Regions from separate parts of the Halodurantibacterium flavum genome, predicted to be linked through region 1. Evidence: riboswitches for the same ligand, from Rfam matches in the RefSeq annotation. Region 1 holds a riboswitch; each other region holds the start of a gene.
What was found. A riboswitch is a leader RNA that binds a small molecule or an ion and turns the genes downstream of it on or off. The one in region 1 is predicted to bind thiamine pyrophosphate.
Positions count from the first base shown of each region.

Region 2: it holds a riboswitch for thiamine pyrophosphate, as region 1 does, so the genes downstream of both, thiC (phosphomethylpyrimidine synthase ThiC) here and thiB (thiamine ABC transporter substrate binding subunit) in region 1, are expected to answer to the same signal.
Region 3: it holds a riboswitch for thiamine pyrophosphate, as region 1 does, so the genes downstream of both, thiD (bifunctional hydroxymethylpyrimidine kinase/phosphomethylpyrimidine kinase) here and thiB (thiamine ABC transporter substrate binding subunit) in region 1, are expected to answer to the same signal.

Region 1 covers NZ_JBHUGH010000010.1:109,935-113,186, reverse strand. The annotation lists gene ACFSGJ_RS13385 (HU family DNA-binding protein) at 115-405, shown strand; gene aroC (chorismate synthase) at 503-1,606, opposite strand; TPP riboswitch at 1,699-1,800, shown strand; gene thiB (thiamine ABC transporter substrate binding subunit) at 1,845-2,828, shown strand; gene ACFSGJ_RS13370 (thiamine/thiamine pyrophosphate ABC transporter permease ThiP) at 2,804-3,252, shown strand, end outside.
Region 2 covers NZ_JBHUGH010000009.1:312,102-315,353, reverse strand. The annotation lists gene ACFSGJ_RS12180 (tellurite resistance TerB family protein) at 1-228, shown strand, start outside; gene thiC (phosphomethylpyrimidine synthase ThiC) at 281-2,071, opposite strand; TPP riboswitch at 2,142-2,266, opposite strand; gene ACFSGJ_RS12170 (gamma-glutamyl-gamma-aminobutyrate hydrolase family protein) at 2,303-3,070, opposite strand; gene ACFSGJ_RS12165 (amidoligase family protein) at 3,055-3,252, opposite strand, start outside.
Region 3 covers NZ_JBHUGH010000038.1:3,033-6,284, reverse strand. The annotation lists gene ACFSGJ_RS19685 (chemotaxis protein CheD) at 186-710, opposite strand; gene ACFSGJ_RS19680 (chemotaxis protein CheB) at 707-1,639, opposite strand; TPP riboswitch at 1,741-1,845, shown strand; gene thiD (bifunctional hydroxymethylpyrimidine kinase/phosphomethylpyrimidine kinase) at 1,901-2,701, shown strand; gene ACFSGJ_RS19670 (FAD-dependent oxidoreductase) at 2,698-3,252, shown strand, end outside.

The DNA.
Region 1 (3,252 bases):
AGCTTTTAGCTTGCGAAACGCCCCAAAAGATAGTGTAGCAAGTCAATGATCTGCCATGCGGCACCTGAAATAAAACAGTGGCCCGCCCAGGGCCCAGGAACGAGGAGACTGGAGATGACCACGAAACCGATGACCAAGACTCAACTCGTCGCCGCTTTGGCCGAGGAGATGGGTTCGGACAAGAAAACCGCCGGCGCAGCGCTTGACGCGCTCGGCACGCTCATCACGCGCGAAGTCGCCGAAGGCGGCGCTGTCACGCTTCCCGGTCTGGGCAAGTTTGCCTGCCGCACCCGCCCCGAACGTATGGTGCGCAACCCCGCCACGGGCGAGCAGATTTCCAAGCCCGCCGACAAGGTCGTCAAGGTCACGATCGCCAAGGCGCTCAAGGACAGCGTGAACAGCTGATCGGATTTCCGCGGCCCGCCCGCGGAAACCACAAGGCCGTCCCGAGGGACGGCCTTTTTCTTTGGCACTATGCCCGTGGGGATCCTGACAGGCCGCCTTACCCGATGCGACCGCGCGCACCCTCGCCCACCTGCCCGCGATGCAGCAGCAGGTGATCGAGGATGACACAGGCCATCATTGCCTCGGCCACCGGCACGGCGCGGATACCCACGCAGGGATCGTGCCGGCCCTTGGTGACCAGATCGGTTTCCTGCCCGGTGCGCGTCACGCTGCGCCGGGGCGTCAGGATCGAAGAGGTCGGCTTGACCGCCAGCCGCACAACCACATCCTGCCCGGTCGAAATACCGCCCAGAATTCCACCCGCGTGGTTCGACAGATATTCCGGCCCGTCGGGCCCCATGCGAATCTCATCGGCATTCTCGGTCCCGGTCAGGGCGGCCGCCGCCATGCCCTCACCGATCTCGACGCCTTTGACGGCATTGATCGACATCATCGCCGCCGCCAGATCGCTGTCCAGTTTCGCATAGATCGGCGCGCCAAGACCCGGCGGCACGCCCCGGGCGACAACCTCGATCACCGCACCGACCGAATCGCCGGATTTCCGGAGCGCATCCAGATAGTCGGCCCAGTCCTTCGCCGCCTGCGCATCGGGGGTCCAGAACGGATTGCGCGCGATTTCCGCCGCGTCGAAACGCGCCCGGTCGATCCGGTGCGGCCCCATCTGGACCATGTAGCCCGTCACGGAAACACCCGGCGCCAGAACCCCCAGGGCGGCCCGCGCCACACCGCCTGCCGCCACCCGGGCCGCGGTTTCCCGCGCGCTGGACCGCCCGCCGCCGCGATAGTCGCGGATGCCGTATTTCTGCCAATAGGTGATGTCGGCATGGCCCGGGCGGAACGCCTCGGCGATCTCGCCATAGTCCCTGGACCGCTGGTCCGTATTGCGGATCATCAACTGGATCGGGGTGCCGGTGCTCTGCCCCTCGAAGACGCCCGAAAGGATCTCGACCTCATCCGGCTCGCGCCGCTGGGTGGTGAACCGGTTCTGCCCCGGCTTGCGCAGGTCGAGCCAGTGCTGGAGCTGCGTGGCCTCGACCGGCACGCCCGGCGGGCACCCGTCGACCGTCGCGCCAAGCGCCGGGCCGTGGCTTTCGCCCCAGGTGGTGACGCGGAACATGTGGCCGAAGGTGTTGAATGACATGGGCGCCCCTTTGCTTGGGGTTTCTGTTACCCCCGCGGGCGCGCGCGCTCAAGCCTTTCCGCTTGTGACCGGGCGCGGGGGTGATTAGGGTCGGCCCTACCTCGGGGTGCCCTGCCGGGCTGAGATGCGCGCTGCGCGAACCCGTTGAACCTGAACCGGTTAAGACCGGCGGAGGGAAGGCAAGCGGCGCATCCCCATATCGCGCATCCTGACCCCGCCCGTCGCAATGGAGGATGAAATGCGTTATCCGACGCTTGCTGCGGGACTGATCCTGGCCACCGCCCCGGCCCTGGCCCAGACGCCCGAACTGACGATCTACACCTATGACAGCTTCGTGTCCGAATGGGGCCCCGGGCCGCAGGTCAAGTCCGCGTTCGAGGCGGTCTGCGACTGCACCGTGACCTTTGTCGGCGCGGGCGATGGCGCGGCGCTTCTGGCGCGGCTGCAACTGGAAGGCGCGCGTAGCCCGGCGGATATCGTGCTCGGGCTCGACACCAACCTTACCGCCATTGCCGCCGAGACCGGGCTGATCGCGCCACATGGGCTGACGCCGGACCATGACCTGCCGGTGGCGTGGGACGATCCGCTCTTCCTGCCCTACGACTGGGGCTATTTCGCCTTCGTCCACGACACAGACCTTGCCGATCCGCCGGCGAGCTTTGGGGATCTGATTGCCTCTGACCTGCAGGTGGTCATTCAGGATCCGCGTTCGTCGACCCCCGGCCTCGGCCTCCTGATGTGGGTCGAGGCCGCCTATGGCGACCGCGCGCCCGAGATCTGGCAGGGCCTCGCCCCCCGTATCCTGACCGTGACGCCCGGCTGGTCCGAGGCCTACGGGCTGTTCCTGAACGGCGAGGCCGACATGGTTCTGTCCTACACGACCTCGCCCGCCTATCACATCATCGCCGAGGGGGATGACAGCAAGACGGCGGCGATCTTCGAGGAAGGGCATTACCTTCAGGTCGAGGTCGCCGGAATGTTGGCCGCCAGCGACCAGCCCGAACTCGCAACGCGGTTTCTGGACTTCATGCTGACCGATGCGTTTCAGGCCATCCTGCCAGAGACCAACTGGATGTATCCGGCAGTCCTGCCCGAGGCGGGGCTTGCCCAAGGCTTCGCGGATCTTCCCACACCTGACCGGGCGCTTCTGCTGCCGCCGGCCGAGGCTGCGGCGCGCCGCGATGGCGCGCTGGCCACATGGCTCTCGGCGCTCAGCCGCTAGGGCGCGCAGGATGGGGCGGCGTCGCGGTCGCGGCGCTGCTTCTCCTGCTGACGCTGGGCGCCCTTGGGGCGGTGTTCTGGCGCGCGGGCGGGACATCGGGGCTTGGGCCGGCGGACTGGGCGGCAATCCGGTTTACCGTCTGGCAGGCCGCACTGTCGGCAGGACTTTCCGTGGCACTGGCGATCCCGGTCGCGCGCGCCCTTGCACGGCGCAGCTTTCGCGGCCGGCAGATCATCGTCACCCTGCTGGGCGCCCCGTTCCTCTTGCCGACGCTGGTGGCGGTTCTGGGGCTTCTGGCAGTCTTTGGCCGAAACGGGATTTTCAACGACTGGCTGATGGCGCTCGGCCTTCCGCCCCTGCGGATCTATGGCCCGCAGGGTGTCATCCTGGCCCATGTGTTCTTCAACATGCCATTGGCGACCCG
Region 2 (3,252 bases), on a different contig from region 1:
CGCGCCACCGTGATGGCCGAGATGCAGCAGCCCGTGGATATCGAGGCGCTCGCCCGCGGCGTGACGCGCCCCGAGGTTGCGACCGAGGTCTATCTCGCCGCGCTTTTGACAGTAGACGACGCGAATGAGGCAGAACGCGACTACCTGCGGCGCCTTGCCTCTGCGCTGCGGCTGGAGCCGGGCATCGTGCAACGGCTGCATCGCATGACGGGTGCGGGCAGCGCCTGATAATGGACGGCGCGGGTTTTCCGCCCGCGCCGCTATCCGCTCGGTCGAACGCTCAGTCGGCGGGCATATAAAGGTCGCCCCCCGCGCGATAGCGTTCCGCCATTTCCAGCATCCCCTTGCTCTTGGCCTCGGCCCGAATGTCGTGGGATATCCGCATCGAGCAGAATTTCGGCCCGCACATCGAACAGAAATGCGCGACCTTGTGCGCCTCTTTCGGGAGGGTCTGGTCGTGAAAGGCGCGGGCCGTATCCGGGTCGAGCGAGAGGTTGAACTGATCCTCCCAGCGGAACTCGAACCGCGCGCGTGAGAGCGCGTCGTCGCGGAGGCGGGCGGCCGGGTGGCCCTTGGCAAGGTCCGCGGCATGGGCGGCGATCTTGTAGGTGATAACCCCGGTCTTGACGTCGTCCCGGTCCGGCAGGCCCAGATGTTCCTTGGGCGTGACGTAGCAGAGCATCGCGGTCCCGAACCAGCCGATCATCGCGGCGCCGATGCCGCTGGTGATGTGGTCGTAGCCCGGTGCAATGTCGGTCGTCAGGGGCCCGAGCGTGTAGAATGGCGCCTCGGCGCAGACCTCCAGCTGGCGGTCCATGTTCTCCTTGATCTTGTGCATGGGCACATGGCCCGGCCCCTCGATCATCACCTGGCAGTCGTGCTTCCACGCGATCTGCGTCAGTTCGCCCAGCGTTTCCAGTTCCGCGAATTGCGCGGCATCGTTGGCATCGGCGATGGAGCCGGGGCGCAGCCCGTCGCCAAGGCTGAAACTGACGTCGTAGGCGCGCATGATCTCGCAGATCTCTTCGAAATGCTCATAGAGAAAGCTCTCTCGGTGGTGGTGCAGGCACCACTTGGCCATGATTGAGCCGCCGCGCGAGACGATCCCCGTCACGCGGTCCACCGTCAGCGGGATGTGGTGCAGCCGCAGCCCGGCGTGGATGGTAAAGTAATCCACCCCCTGTTCCGCCTGCTCGATCAGCGTGTCCCGATAGACCTCCCATGTCAGGTCCTCGGCCACGCCGCCGACCTTTTCCAGCGCCTGGTAAAGCGGCACGGTCCCGATGGGGACGGGCGCGTTCCGGATGATCCATTCGCGGATGTTGTGGATGTTGCGGCCGGTGGACAGGTCCATCACCGTGTCGGCGCCCCAGCGGATCGCCCAGACCATCTTTTCGACCTCTTCCGCCATCGAGGATGTGACGGCGGAATTTCCGATATTCGCGTTGATCTTCACGAGGAAGTTGCGGCCGATCACCATCGGCTCCAGCTCCGGATGGTTGATGTTGGCGGGCAGGATCGCACGGCCGGCGGCGATTTCGTCCCGCACGAATTCCGGGGTCACGAAATCGGGGATGGCCGCACCGAACGCCTCTCCATCACGGGTGGCGGCGGTGCTGCGGCCGAGGTTCTCGCGGATGGCGGCATATTCCATCTCGGCGGTGACGATCCCGGCGCGGGCATAGGCGAGCTGCGTGACCGCGCCCTTTGTCGCGCGGCGGGGGATGGGGAGCGCGGGGAATTCGGGCGTCAGCCGGTCGCCTTCGGCAAAGCCGTTATCCTCGGGGCGGACGCGCCGGCCCGCATAGGTCTCGGTATCGCCGCGCGCTGCGATCCAATCGGCGCGGGTCCGGGGCAGGCCACGGGCAATGTCGATCCGCGCCGCCGGGTCGGTATAGGGGCCAGAGGCGTCGTAGATCGTGACAGGTGGTTCCGCCGCGGTCGGGTGCAGCGCGATCCGGCGCATCGGCACCCTCAGGCCCGGATGACGTTCGCCCGCGACATGGATCTTGGTCGAGGCGGGAAGGGGGCCGCAGGTCACGGTCGGGGTGGGATGGGAAAGTTCGTTCATGGCAGGCTCCTCTGCAAGCGCATGGAGACCCAGTTCGGCAGCGGAGAATGGATGCCCTTTCGCGGAAGGCCCGCGGGCGATCGCACCGTCCCTACGCCAGTGTTAACTGGATCAGGTTCAAAGGGTCCCCTGCGCCACACGCCAAAGCGTTCAGCAGGATCTCAGCCCCTTGCCGGGGCACCCCTGGTCAGCAATCCGATGATGCGGGAGGCGGGCGTCGCCTGTCAACCGTCATTCGCGGTCCGTGGTGGCCCCGGCCGGCGCGATATCTTCCGGCGTGGCGCCAAGGTCCATGTCGGCATCGACGGCGGCGGTCTGGCTGCGATCCTGCCGGCGCGCGCGGGCCGCGCTGACCAGCGCCGCAAAGATCGCACGCTGGCGGCTTGCATAGAACAGATGCTCCGGATGCCATTGCACACCCAGCGCGAAGGGGTCCGATATCCGTTCGATCCCCTGAATCATCCCGCCTTCGTCCAGCGCAGCCACCCGCAGGTTCTCGCCCAGATCGGCGACTGCCTGACTGTGGAGCGCGTTGACCATCATCGGCGCATTGCCCGCGATTTCATGCAGGCGCGTTCCCGGGCAAAGCGTCACGCGCTTGCGCGGCAGGATCGTGCGGAACTCCCGGCTTGTCGTGAAGAATCCATAGGCGTCCTGATGCAGCGTTCCGCCAAGCGCGATGTTCAGCATCTGCGAACCCCGGCAAATACCGAGGATCGGCATGTTGCGGTTCAGTGCCCCCGTCACCAGCCGGTGTTCGAGCGCATCGCGGTCGGGGTCCAGTCGCGCCGAGGTCACGACGCTCATGCCGTAAAGATCGGGGGAAATGTCGTCGCCGCCCCCCACGATCAGCCCGTCCACCCGGTCGAGATCGGGCGGCCGCGCCGTGTCCCACCGCACCGATCGTCCACCGGCCAGCCAGACGTTGAGCGCCACGAGCGGGAAGATCCGCCAGCCGGACCGGCGCGAGGTCGTGACGGCGATCAGGGGGCGGTCCATGTGGCCTCGGCAATCCCTGCGTCGTGCAGGACTTCTTCGACATGAAGCCGCCAGTCGCGCCGCAGGCTGGTCAGATGCTGGCGATGGTCCAGCCAGTCCGACGAAAGCCGCGCCAGAAGGCGGGGGGAGGCCGCCACCCGTTCCACCATCACCCAGCGGTTATGTTCATAGGCGATGGACCA
Region 3 (3,252 bases), on a different contig from region 1:
AGATTGCGTACATCACCGGAGATAAGCTGTGCAGCGCATAGGTGGGGGAGGCGGTGTGAACCAGAGGACGCGCCCGGGTTGCTATTGAATGCCGCGCAAGCGCCGGGGCCGAATATACAACCTGCATCTCTTGGACAAACGGTAGAGCGTCGGGCACCTCCGGACCCAGGCGGTGTTGACGTGACCTAGAAAAGCTCCACCGCACCGTCATCGGCGGCAAGGCGCGGTCGCTGGGGTGGCGGCGCCTCATGCGGCTGCATGAGCTGCACCTGGGCCTGCCCTGTCACGGGCCAGAATCGCAGCTTGCGGCCCTGTGTCCCGCCGACGTTTTCCGAGGTGATCCGGATGCTCTCGCCGTTCAGGAACCATCGGGCGAACTCGATATTGTCCTGCCCGATATTCCGGAGCCCGGGCAGCATCCGCCCGCCGCCGAAGATCTTGGCCTCCATCCTGCGACGATCGGCCCCGCTTTTGAGGAGGGCGTTGATCATCTGTTCCATCGAGTTGACGCCGTAGCGAAGGCTTGCCTTGTCCCCGAGCCCGCCGTCGGGCAGCAGGAAGTGGTTCATCCCGCCCACACCGGTCACCGGATCATAGACGCAGGCAGCCACGCAAGAGCCGAGAAGCGTGCTGAGCATGTCCCCGGGGCGGTTGGACAGGCGGTATTCGCCCTGCAGCACGTGAATGAGGTTCGGTGGCGGGGCGGTCACAGGTCTTGTCCTGACTGGTGGCGTTGCGTGATGCGGTTGCAGGCGCGCAGGATCGCCGGGCCGATGGCCGCGCCCGGCAGAACTTCATCAACGGCCCCGATTTCGGCGGCGACCCTGGGCATGCCGTAGACGGTGCTGGATTGTGCGTCTTGGGCAATTGTATGCCACCCGCGGTGGCGCAGTTGCAGCAGACCCTGCGCCCCGTCGCGCCCCATGCCGGTCAGAATTGCGGCGACCCCGGGCGGCGCCCTGTCGGCCACCGACCGGAAAAGCGCATCCACAGACGGACGGTGGCCGGAAACGCGTTCGCCTGTCGTCAGCCGGCACTGGGCGCCCGGCTGCATGCGCATTTCCAGATGATGCTGGTCCCCAGGCGCAAGGTAGACGTGACCCGGCAGCAGCGGTGCGCCAGTCCGGGCCTCGCTCACCTCTGGCCGGTAGAGACGGTTGAGACGCTCTGCCAGACCCGCGCTGAAGCTGCCACGGATATGCTGAACGATCATCGTCGGGGGGCAGTCGGCGGGAAACGCCTCCAATATCTGTTCGAGGACCGTCACCCCGCCGGTGGAGGCGCCGATGCAGACGATTGGGCGAAGCTCTGGCGCCGGGGGGGCGGGACCGCGCAGCATTTGCACAAGGCGCGTGGCCACGCGCGTGTAATCGGCCCCGGCAAGACCGCCCATATCCTCCTCCGCGACGGGGATGACCGGGGGGCCGGCTGGGCCAAGATCGGCCCGCGCGCGCTCGACCTCGCCCCGGGCGGGACCAATGAGAAAAATCGCCTCGGCCTCGGACAGGCGCGGATGGCGCAGGGCCTGCGCCGGCGAGACCACGGCGTCGATCACCACCAGGTCGGCTGCGCGCAACCCGTCTGCCAGTTTCATCGCCCGGATTGGCCGCCGGTCGATGAGGATGATTCGCTTGCCCAACCCGTTCTCCTTGCCCGATGGCTCTGTTTCTGGACCAAACCCTTTAATCAATGACTAAGCCCGGTCGCTTGCGAACCACCGCCGGTGCCGCTAGGATTGCAGCGATACCGTTGGGGTGCCCGATCTGCGGGCTGAGAGATGCTGTGCATCAACCCATCGAACCTGATCCGGGTCATACCGGCGGAGGGAACGGTCGCGCGACGTACATTCCGTCAGCGCATCACCTGCTTTCCGCCTGTCCCGAAACCGAGGAGGCGGCATATGACACCCATTGCACTTACGATTGCGGGGTCGGATTCCGGCGGCGGCGCCGGGATTCAGGCCGATCTCAAGACATTTTCCGCGCTGGGCGTCTATGGTGCCAGCGTCCTTACGGCCGTCACGGCGCAGAACACCATGACGGTCACCCGCGTAGAGGCTGTGACCCCTGCGATGATTGCCGCCCAGATCGCCGCGGTCTTTGACGATTTCAGCGTCGGCGCCGTGAAGCTGGGGATGTTGGGTGATGCCGACGCGATCGTGACTGTCGCGGACGGGCTGGCCGGAAAGGACGTGCCGGTGGTACTCGACCCTGTGATGGTGGCGAAGTCGGGTGCGGTGCTTCTGCCCGGCACTGCGATAGAGGCGATGTTGCGGCGGCTTTTACCTGCCGCCACGATCATCACCCCCAACCTGCCGGAGGCCGCGCGCCTTCTGAATCGCCCGGAAGCGGTGGACGCGGTGGAAATGGCGTCACAGGGTCGTGCGCTGCTGGATATGGGCGCGCGCGCGGTCCTGATGAAGGGTGGCCACGGGCGCGGTGAGGTCGTCACCGACCTGCTGGTCACGCCGGGCAGAACCATTGTATTTGAAGCGCCGCGCCAGAACACCCGGAACACGCATGGCACCGGGTGCAGCCTTGCCGCGGCCATCGCGGCGGGGCTTGCCCAGGGGCTGGTTCTGCCCGACGCCATCGCCCGTGCGCATGGATGGCTGCAGGATGCAATCCGGGCCGGCGCCCGTCTTTCCCTGGGCCGGGGGCAGGGGCCGGTGCATCATTTTCACAGGTTCTGGCCGGCATGAGGCCGGTTTCGGTCATCGGGGCTGGGGTTGCCGGCCTCTGCGTCGCGACGGCGCTTCGGGCGCGGGGGATGGAAATCCGCCTGTTCGATACCCGACCTGACCCGGGGCCGCAGGCCTGTTCGTGGTGGGCCGGGGGAATGCTCGCCCCGTGGTGCGAGAGCGAGACAGCCGAGGAACCCGTTCTCCGGCTGGGGCAGCGCGCGGCTGACTGGTGGGACAGGCATGCCGGTGGTGTTGTCCGGAACGGCACCCTTGTTCTGGCCCTGTCGCGCGACCGCGGGGATCTTGCGCGTTTTGCGCGCAGGACGGGCGGTCACCGCGATGTTCCGGCGTCAGAGATAGCGAGGCTTGAACCCGATCTGTCGATGCACCGGCACGGACTTCTTTATGCCGCCGAGGCGCATCTGAACCCGCGTGCGGCGCTTGCGGACCTGCGCCGCCGGTTGGCGGATGCGGATGTTCCGGTAGAGACGGGCACGCCGCCAGACGGCGGTTGGATGATCGACTGTCGCGGACTTGCCGCGCGGGACATGCTGTCGGATTTACGGGGC